DNA from 2 places in the Pseudacidovorax sp. 1753 genome. Region 2 is predicted to be linked to the other one. Evidence: predicted binding sites of a transcription regulator. Region 2 holds the regulator's gene; the other holds the start of a gene.
The links. Region 2 encodes sigma-54, which starts transcription at its own class of promoters, with help from an activator protein. Its sites were predicted from a motif close to TGGCANGNAANCTGCTTT; they were not measured.
Positions count from the first base shown of each region.

Region 1: ABIC63_RS24800 (ethanolamine ammonia-lyase subunit EutB) is a predicted target of sigma-54. The motif match lies at 2,337-2,354, and genes of this name have one in related genera.

Region 1 is NZ_JBEPKY010000024.1:40,405-44,810, forward strand. Features, by position in the region: gene ABIC63_RS24785 (hypothetical protein) at 1-458, shown strand, start outside; gene ABIC63_RS24790 (MATE family efflux transporter) at 455-1,798, shown strand; gene ABIC63_RS24795 (FKBP-type peptidyl-prolyl cis-trans isomerase) at 1,826-2,248, opposite strand; gene ABIC63_RS24800 (ethanolamine ammonia-lyase subunit EutB) at 2,441-3,841, shown strand; gene eutC (ethanolamine ammonia-lyase subunit EutC) at 3,913-4,406, shown strand, end outside.
Region 2 is NZ_JBEPKY010000011.1:238,747-243,152, forward strand. Features, by position in the region: gene ABIC63_RS15900 (THUMP domain-containing class I SAM-dependent RNA methyltransferase) at 1-803, opposite strand, end outside; gene ABIC63_RS15905 (RNA polymerase factor sigma-54) at 904-2,496, opposite strand; gene lptB (LPS export ABC transporter ATP-binding protein) at 2,579-3,355, opposite strand; gene lptA (lipopolysaccharide transport periplasmic protein LptA) at 3,352-4,023, opposite strand; gene ABIC63_RS15920 (thiol:disulfide interchange protein DsbA/DsbL) at 4,196-4,406, opposite strand, start outside.

The DNA of each region.
Region 1 (4,406 bases), on a different contig from region 2:
GTCTGGCGCTGGCCGCCACCATCGCCTGGGCCTGGCTGGTGCGCTGGCGCACCGGGCGACACCGCGCCGCGCTCTGGAAGACGATGGCCCTGCCCGCCGGCGGCGCCGCGCTGTGCTGGCTGCTGCTGATGACCCTGTGGCTGCCGCTGCTCGACTACGCCCGCAGCTACGAGCCCCAGGTGCGCGCCCTCTCGCAACGCATGGGCGCGCAGCCCGGCTGCGTGGACGAACTCGGCCTCAACCGCGCCCAGATCGCCGCGCTGCGCTACCACGGCCGCATGGCGCTGCAACCGCTGGCCGACGGCAGCCGGTGCACCTGGCTGCTGGTGCATCCGGACTACCTGTTCAGCCTGCCCAACCGGGTCCGCATGGCCGACTGGCATTTCGAAGGCACCTTCCGCCGGCCCACCAGCCCCAGCGACGACCTGCTGCTGTTCCGCCGACAGGCACCGCAGTGAGCGAGCGGCGCCTCATCGCCCGCCACGCCGGCACGGTGCTGGTCGGCCAGATGGCGACCATGGCCTTCGGCGTCACCGACACCGTGGTCGCCGGCCGCTTCGACCAGGATGCGCTGGCGGCGCTGTCCATCGGTGCGGCCATCTTCATCAGCGTGTTCGTGGCGCTGACCGGCACACTGCAGGCGCTGCTGCCGGTCTGGGCCGAGCTGCACGGGGCCGGCCGGCGCGAGGCCATGGGCCGCTCGGTGCGGCAGGCGCTGTACCTGTGCGCGGCCACCACGGCGGTCGGCGCGACGCTGCTGCTGTCGCCCGGCCCGCTGCTGGCCTGGACCGAGGTGCCGCCCGCCATGCGGGGCGCGGTCGGCCAGTACCTGGCCGTGCTGGCCGCGGCCCTGCCGGCGGCGCTGCTGTTTCGCATCTACGCCACCCTGAACCAGTCCATCGGCCGGCCGAGTTTCGTCACCTGGCTGCAGGTCGGCGCGCTGGCGGTCAAGGTGCCGCTGTCGATCTGGCTGACCTTCGGCGGCCTGGGCGTGCCCGCACTCGGCCTGATGGGCTGCGCACTCGGCACGCTGACCGTCAACTGGCTGATGCTGGCCGTTGCGGTGCTGATGCTGCGCCACCGCCCCGAATACCAACCCTATCGCCTCTGGCGCCGGCCCGAGCGGCCGGACTGGCCGCAACTGGGCGCCTTTGCCCGGCTGGGGGTGCCGGCGGGGCTGTCGGTGATGGTGGAGGTGAGCTCCTTCACCTTCATGGCCCTGTTCATCGCCCGCCTGGGCAGCACGGCCACGGCGGCACACCAGATCGCATCGAACCTCACCGCGGTGGCCTACATGGTTCCGCTGTCGCTGGGCCTGGCCACCAGCGCCCGGGTCGGCTACTGGATGGGCGCCGGCCGGCCGGACCAGGCGCGGCGCGCCTGCTGGCAGGGTCTGGGCATGGCGGTGCTGGCCGCGTTGATGGTGGCCGGCTCGCTGCTGGCTTTGCGCGGCACCATCGTCCAGTTCTACACGCGCGAGGCGGCCGTGGCCCATCTGGCGGCGGGCCTGCTCGCGGCCTGCGCCGCCTACCACCTGGCCGACGCGACCCAGACGCTGTGCATCTTCGTGCTGCGCTGCTTCCGCATCACGGTCGCGCCGCTGCTCGTGTACTGCGCCCTGCTGTGGGGCGTGGGGCTGGGCGGCGGCTACTGGCTGGCCTACCACGGCCTCGGGCCCAGGCCGGCGCAACATTCGCCGCTGGCGTTCTGGATCATGGCGGCCGCGGCATTGGGCGCCGCGGCGTTGATCCTGCTGGCGCTGCTGCGGCTTGCGGTGGGCCGCGCAGGCCGCCGCTGAACCTGAACGGCGGCGGGCCGCCGGGGCTCAGCGGCCCTGGATACCCAGCAATTCGACCTCGAAGTTCAGCGTGGCATTGGGTGGGATCACCCCACCCGCGCCGCGGCTGCCGTAGGCGATGGCCGGCGGGCACACCAGCTTGGCCTTGCCGCCCACCTTCATCTTCTGCAGGCCCTCGGTCCAGCACGGAATTACGCGGTTGAGCGGGAACTCGGCCGGCTGGTTGCGGGCATAGGAGCTGTCGAATTCCTTGCCGCTGTCCGGGAAGGTGCCGCGGTAGTGCACCCGCACTGTGTCGGTCGCCGAGGGGCTGGGGCCGGTGCCCTCCTTGACGCTCTGGTAGACCAGGCCGCTGGGCGTGGTGACGGCGGCGCTCTGGGCGTGGACAGCGCCACAGGCGAAGAGAAGGGTGGCGGCAGCGGCGCCGAGGGCACGCGAAACGATGGTCATGGGCTCTCCCGAGGTGGAAAAGCGGCGGATCATAAGCCGCGCCCCTGACGCTCTCTGCGCCCCCGCCGCAGCAGGTCAGGCCGAGCGCGGGCCCGGAACCTGCATCGCTTGTCCTACCCGGCAGCCGGGCGGCAGGCGCGATCATGCGTCGGTCTCCCGCCACGGCCGGCCCCTCGCCCACCGACACCGCCCATGCGCTACCGCACGACGATCCAGCATCAGGTCTTCGACTTCGACGATCTCCGCCAAGTGATGGCCTGCGCCAGCCCGGCGCGCTCGGGCGACTACCTGGCCGGGGTCGGCGCCGCGACCGCGCAGCAACGCATGGCGGCACGGCATGTGCTGGCCGACACGCCGCTCAGGCAGTTCCTCAGCGAGGCATTGGTGCCCTACGAAGAGGACAACATCACGCGGTTGATCCTCGACGGCCATGACGCCGCCGCCTTCGCACCGGTCGCGCATCGCACCGTGGGCGATTTCCGCAACTGGCTGCTGTCCGATGCGGCGGACGCCGCGGCGCTGACCGCGCTGGCGCCGGGGCTGACGCCGGAGATGGTGGCCGCCGTCTCCAAGCTGATGCGCAACCAGGACCTGATCGCCGTCGCGCGCAAGTGCCGGGTCACCAGCCGCTTCCGCAACACCCTCGGTCTTCCCGGCCATCTGGCCGTCCGGCTGCAGCCCAACCATCCGACCGATGACCTGCGCGGCATCGCCGCCTCCACGCTGGACGGACTGCTCTACGGCGCAGGCGATGCGGTGATCGGCGTCAACCCTGTCTCCGACAGTCTGCCGGTGCTCGAGCGGCTGCAGCACATGCTGGCCGAGGTCATCGAGCGCTTTGCCATTCCCACCCAGAGCTGCGTGCTCACCCATGTGACCAACACGATGAAGCTCATGGAACGGGCCGCGCCGGTGGACCTGGTCTTCCAGTCCATCGCCGGCACCGAGAAGGCCAACCTCTCCTTCGGCGTCACGCCCGAACTGCTGGACGAGGCCTGCGAGGCCGCCCGCGCATTGGGCCGCGGCACGCTGGGCGACAACGTCATGTACTTCGAGACCGGCCAGGGCAGCGCGCTCTCGGCCAACGCGCACCATGGGGTCGACCAGCAGACCTGCGAGGCGCGGGCCTATGCGCTGGCGCGCCGCTACCGACCGCTGCTGGTCAACACCGTCGTGGGCTTCATCGGGCCAGAGTACCTGTTCGACGGCAAGCAGATCATCCGCGCCGGCCTGGAAGACCACTTCTGCGGCAAGCTGCTGGGCCTGCCCATCGGCTGCGACGTCTGCTACACCAACCATGCGGAGGCCGACCAGGACGACATGGACACGCTGCTGGTGCTGCTGGCCACGGCCGGCCTCACCTTCCTGATCGGCGTGCCGGGGGCGGACGACGTGATGCTCAACTACCAGAGCACGTCCTTCCACGACGCTCTGTTCCTGCGCGACACCCTGGGCTTGAAGCGCGCACCCGAGTTCGAGGCTTGGCTTCAGCACATGGGCATCACCGGTGCCGATGGCCGCTTGGTGCCAGGGCCTGCACCGATGCTGCAGCAGGGCATGCAGCGGCTGCGCCTTCTGGGAGCCGCCGCATGAGCACCGCATCGAACGAACCGACCCAAGCCTCTACCCGGGTTACTCCAGCAGAAGACCGATCTGCCCCGCCCGTGACGCCCGACCCCTGGCAGGCCTGGCGCGCCGCCACGCCCGCCCGGCTGGCCCTCGGCCGCGCCGGCAGCGGCATGCCCACCGACGAGACGCTGCGCTTCGGCTGGGCGCATGCCATGGCGCGCGATGCCATCCATGCGGCGCTGGACGCCGACGCGCTCGCCCGGTCGCTCGAAGAAGACGGCTGGTCCGTCCTGCGTGCCCGCAGCCAGGCGCCCGACCGGGCCACCTACCTGCGCCGGCCCGACCTGGGCCGCAGCCTGGACCCGGCCGACGCCGAGGCCCTGCGCGGGCGTCCGGAACGAGGCTGCGATCTCTGCCTGATGGTGGGCGACGGCCTGTCGTCGTTGGCCATCGAGCGCCATGCGCGGCCGCTGCTGGCCGCCCTTCGCGCGCAGTTGCCGACCGACCTGCGCATCGCGCCCGTCGTCGTGGCGACGCAGGCGCGCGTCGCACTGGCCGACGAGGTGGGCGAGGCCCTGGGCGCGCGCCT
Region 2 (4,406 bases):
CGCACCGAGCCCGCAGCGCGCGCGTCGGCGGGAGCCAGCGCCTCCTCGCGCATCGCGCGCCAGAGTTCGGCGCGGTGCAGCAGCAGCGCCTCGAAGCCGAAGCGCCGCGAGGCACCGGCCGGCACGCCGGCGGCCAGGAGCGCGGCCTCGATGGGAATGGTGCCGCTGCCACAGCAGGGGTCGTACAGCGGCTGCTCGGAAACCACACCGGTTTCCGGATCCCACCAGCCGCTGGCGGCCAGCATGGCCGCGGCCAGGGTCTCCTTGAGCGGAGCGTCGCCCTTGTCCACGCGCCAGCCGCGCTTGAACAGCGGCTCGCCGCTGGTGTCGATGTAGAGCGTGACCTCTTCGGCTGTCAGGTGGGCGAAGACGCGCACATCGGGAAAGCGCGTCTCCACGCTGGGCCGCACGCCGCCGGCGCGGGCGCGGAAGCGGTCGGCGATGGCGTCCTTGATCTTGAGCGTGGCGAAGTTGAGGCTCTGGAGCGGGCTGCCCTGCGCCGTGAGCTCGACCTTGAAGGTCTGGCGCGGCTGGAACCACATCTCCCAGGCGATGCCCGAGGCGGCTTCGTACAGGTCGGCCTCGCTGCGATAGGGCCGGTGCGCCAGCTGCACCAGCACCCGCTGCGCCAGCCGGCTCTTGAGGTTGAGCGCCTGCACGTCGCGCCAGGCGCCCATCACCCGCACACCGCCGCGCAGCACCCGCAGGTCGTCGCCGCTGCGGCCAGTGATGGCATGCACCTCGGCGGCCAGGAGGTCTTCCACGCCGGCGGCGCAGGGCAGAAAAAGGATCAGTTCGTTCACGGCTTCGTCGTCCGAAAAAATGAGGTGGCCGGCCACCGCGATTCGCCGGCACGCCGATCGGAAGCCCCGGCCCGCGTGCAGGCCAGGAACAAGGCGGCTCCTAGAGCGCCTTGCGCAGGTTGGCCGGCGCGATGCGCAGCGCCTCACGGTACTTGGCCACCGTGCGGCGGGCGCATTCGATGCCCTGCTCCTTGAGCATGTCCGAGATCTGGCTGTCCGACAGCGGCTTCTTGACGTTCTCCGAGCCGACGAACTGCTTGATCAGCGCCCGCACGGCCGTGCTGGACGCATTGCCGCCGGTCTCGGTGCCCAGGGCAGAGCCGAAGAAGTACTTCAGCTCCACCGTACCGAAGGGCGTGGACATGTACTTGGCGGTGGTCACCCGGCTGATGGTCGACTCGTGCAGGCCCAGTTCGTCGGCGATCTCGCGCAGCACCAGCGGGCGCATGGCCAGCTCGCCGTGGATGAAGAAGTTCTTCTGCCGCTCCACGATGGCGTTGGACACGCGCAGGATGGTGTCGAAGCGCTGCTGGATGTTCTTGATGAACCAGCGCGCCTCCTGCAACCGCTGGCTCAGGGCCTGGCTGCCCTCGCCCTTGTGCGACTTGAGCGCGCCGGCATAGATGTCGTGCACGCGCAGCCGCGGCATCACGTCGGGGTTGAGCTGCACGCGGAACTTGATGTTGCTGCCGCGCCCGCTGCGGGTGACGATGACGTCGGGCACGATCACGTGCCGCTCCACATCGACGAAGCGCCGCCCGGGCTTGGGCTCCAGCCGCGCGATCAGTTGCGACGCCTGGCGCACCAGGTCCTCGTTGCTGCGGGTGAGCACGGCCAGGCGCTTGAAGTCGCGCTTGGCCAGAAGGTCCATGGGCTGCTTGCAGATGGCCAGGGCGACCTTGCGGACCTGGTCTTCCTCGTCGCTGTCGTCCGCGTCGGCGCCGGCGCGCAGCTGGATGGCCAGGCATTCGCCCAGGTCGCGCGCGCCCACGCCCAGCGGGTCCAGGCTCTGCAGCAGGCCCAGCGCCACCTGGAAGTGGTGGATCAGCTCGTCGAACTCGTCGTTGTCGTCGCCGGCCAGGGCCGAGGCCAGGGCCGGGAGCGAATCCTCCAGGTAGCCGTCGTCGTTGAGCGATTCGATCAGGAAGCGCAGCGCGGCCGAGTCCTCGGGCGTGAGGCGCAGCGACAGCGCCTGGCGGTGCAGGTGGGCCTGCAGCGACTCCTGGCTGCGCGCCAGCTCGGTGGCGTCGGCGCGCTCGTCGTCGTCCTGGCTGCTGCTGTTGTTGCGCGCCGGGGCGTCGCCGCCCCATTCGCTGTCGTCGGGCGAGAACTCCACGGTGCCGTCGCCGTCCCAGTCGGGCTCGGCGTCGACGCTCTCGGTGGCGGGCGCGTCGGCCTCTGCCACGGCGGTGTCGCTGCTGCTGCTCGACGTGCTGCTGGCGCTGGCCGTGGCGGCGTAGTCGGTGCCGTCCTCGCGCTCGTCGCGGGGCACGGGGGCGTCGGCCGCCTCCAGGCCGAACTCCTCGCGCGGCGCCTCCTCGGCCAGACGCTCCAGGAAGGGGTTGTCGTCGAGCATCTGCTCGACCTCCTGGCTCAGCTCCAGCGTCGAGAGCTGCAGCAGCCGGATCGACTGCTGCAGCTGCGGCGTGAGCGCCAGATGCTGCGAGACGCGCAGCGACAGGCCCTGCTTCATGGACGGCCTCCCACGGTGTGCGCGGCCACGGGCAGGATGGGAGGGGCGCCGGAAGGACGGAACGCGGAAACAGGCACCCTGGCTACATCCGGAAGTGTTCGCCCAGGTACACGCGGCGCACCTCGGCGTTGTCGACGATCTCGGAGGGCGTGCCCTGCGCCAGCACCTGGCCGTCGCTGATGATGAAGGCGTGGTCGCAGATGCCCAGCGTCTCGCGCACGTTGTGGTCGGTAATCAGCACGCCGATGCCGCGCTCCTTGAGGAAGCTGATGATCCGCTGGATCTCGATCACGGCGATGGGGTCGATGCCGGCGAAGGGCTCGTCCAGCAGGATGAAGCGCGGCTGCGTGGCCAGCGCGCGGGCGATCTCCACGCGACGCCGCTCGCCGCCCGACAGCGCCAGCGCCGGCGAGTCGCGCAGGTGGTCGACGCGCAGGTCGGCCAGCAGCTCGGACAGGCGCTGCTCGATGCGATCGCGCGAGAGGGGCGCCATGCGACCGCGGGCGTCGGGCTCCTCCTGCAGCTCGAGCACGGCGCGCACGTTCTCCTGCACCGTCAGCTTGCGGAAGATCGACGCCTCCTGCGGCAGGTACGACAGGCCCATGCGCGCCCGGCGGTGGATGGGCATGTGCTCCACGGCCTCGCCGTCGATGCTGATCTGGCCAGCATCGGCCCGCACCAGGCCGACGATCATGTAGAAGGACGTGGTCTTGCCGGCGCCGTTGGGGCCCAGCAGGCCGACGACCTCGCCCTTCTGCACGTCGAGCGAGACGTTCTTGACCACCTTGCGGCTGCCGTAGCTCTTCTGCAGGCCACGCGCCTGCAGCCGGCTGCCGCCCGCCGGCACCGCGACGCTCACCGGCTGCCCCCGTTCTGGCCCGACAGCGAGCCGCTCTGGCGCAGCGGCGCGCCGGTGCGCGGGCCGGGGGCCGGCACCTGCGTGGGCTCGGTGCTGCGCGGCGACAGGATGGCCCGCACGCGGCCGCCCGGCTGCTGGGTGCCGCCCGGCGGCGGCGGGGCGCCATTGACGGTGAAGGTGTCGTTGGTCTGGTTGTAGGTGATCAGCGGGCCGGAGGTCTCGTCGGTGACGGTGGTGCCGGTCAGCCGGCGCATGACGGCGCGACGGATGAACTTGACGGTGTCGGCGCGGCCGTCGTACTCGATGACCTCGCCCTCGCCCTCGATCCACTCGTCGTTGCCGCCATCGCGGCGCTGCTTGAAGTAGCCGCGCTGGCCCGGGTCGGCGGTGACCACGCCGTACTGGTAGCCCTCCGGGTCCTGCCGGACCTCGACGCGGGTGCCGCGGATGAGCAGCGTGCCCTTGGTGACCACCACCCGACCCGTGAAGATGCTGGTCTGCTTCAGGTCGTCATAGCGCAGCGAGTCGGCCTCGATGTTCATCGGCTGGTTGCGGTCGGCCTTCTCGGCCTGGGCCGCGGCGGCCAGGCCCAGCGCGGCCACGAGGACCATGGCACGGCCGAGGCGGCGCCAGGGAAGGGAGATCGTGGAGTGCGAGGGATGGGTCATAAAGGCACGGAACTTGCTCTTGATTGTAGGCCCGGCTTTGTCTCAAACCGGCGGCCGCGGTGAATGTCCCGCGCTTGCATTCCGGTAGCGCGCACCGTCGGCAGGGCGCGCGGCACACCCGCAATGAAAAGGCCCGCCGAAGCGGGCCGGGGCGCTGGGGCGGGGCGTCGGCTCAGCCCTTGCGCGATTCGGCCGCCAGGGCCTCCACGATCTGCAGGGCGCGGTCGAGCGAACCGGCCAAGTCGCCGTCCACATAGTAGCGGCCGGCCACCCCGAAGGCGGGCACGCCGGCCACCTGGTAGGCCTCGGTCATCTGGCTGGCACGCTTGGCCTTGCCGGCGACGCCGAAGGACTTGAAGGTTTCCTCGAACTTCTTGGCGTCC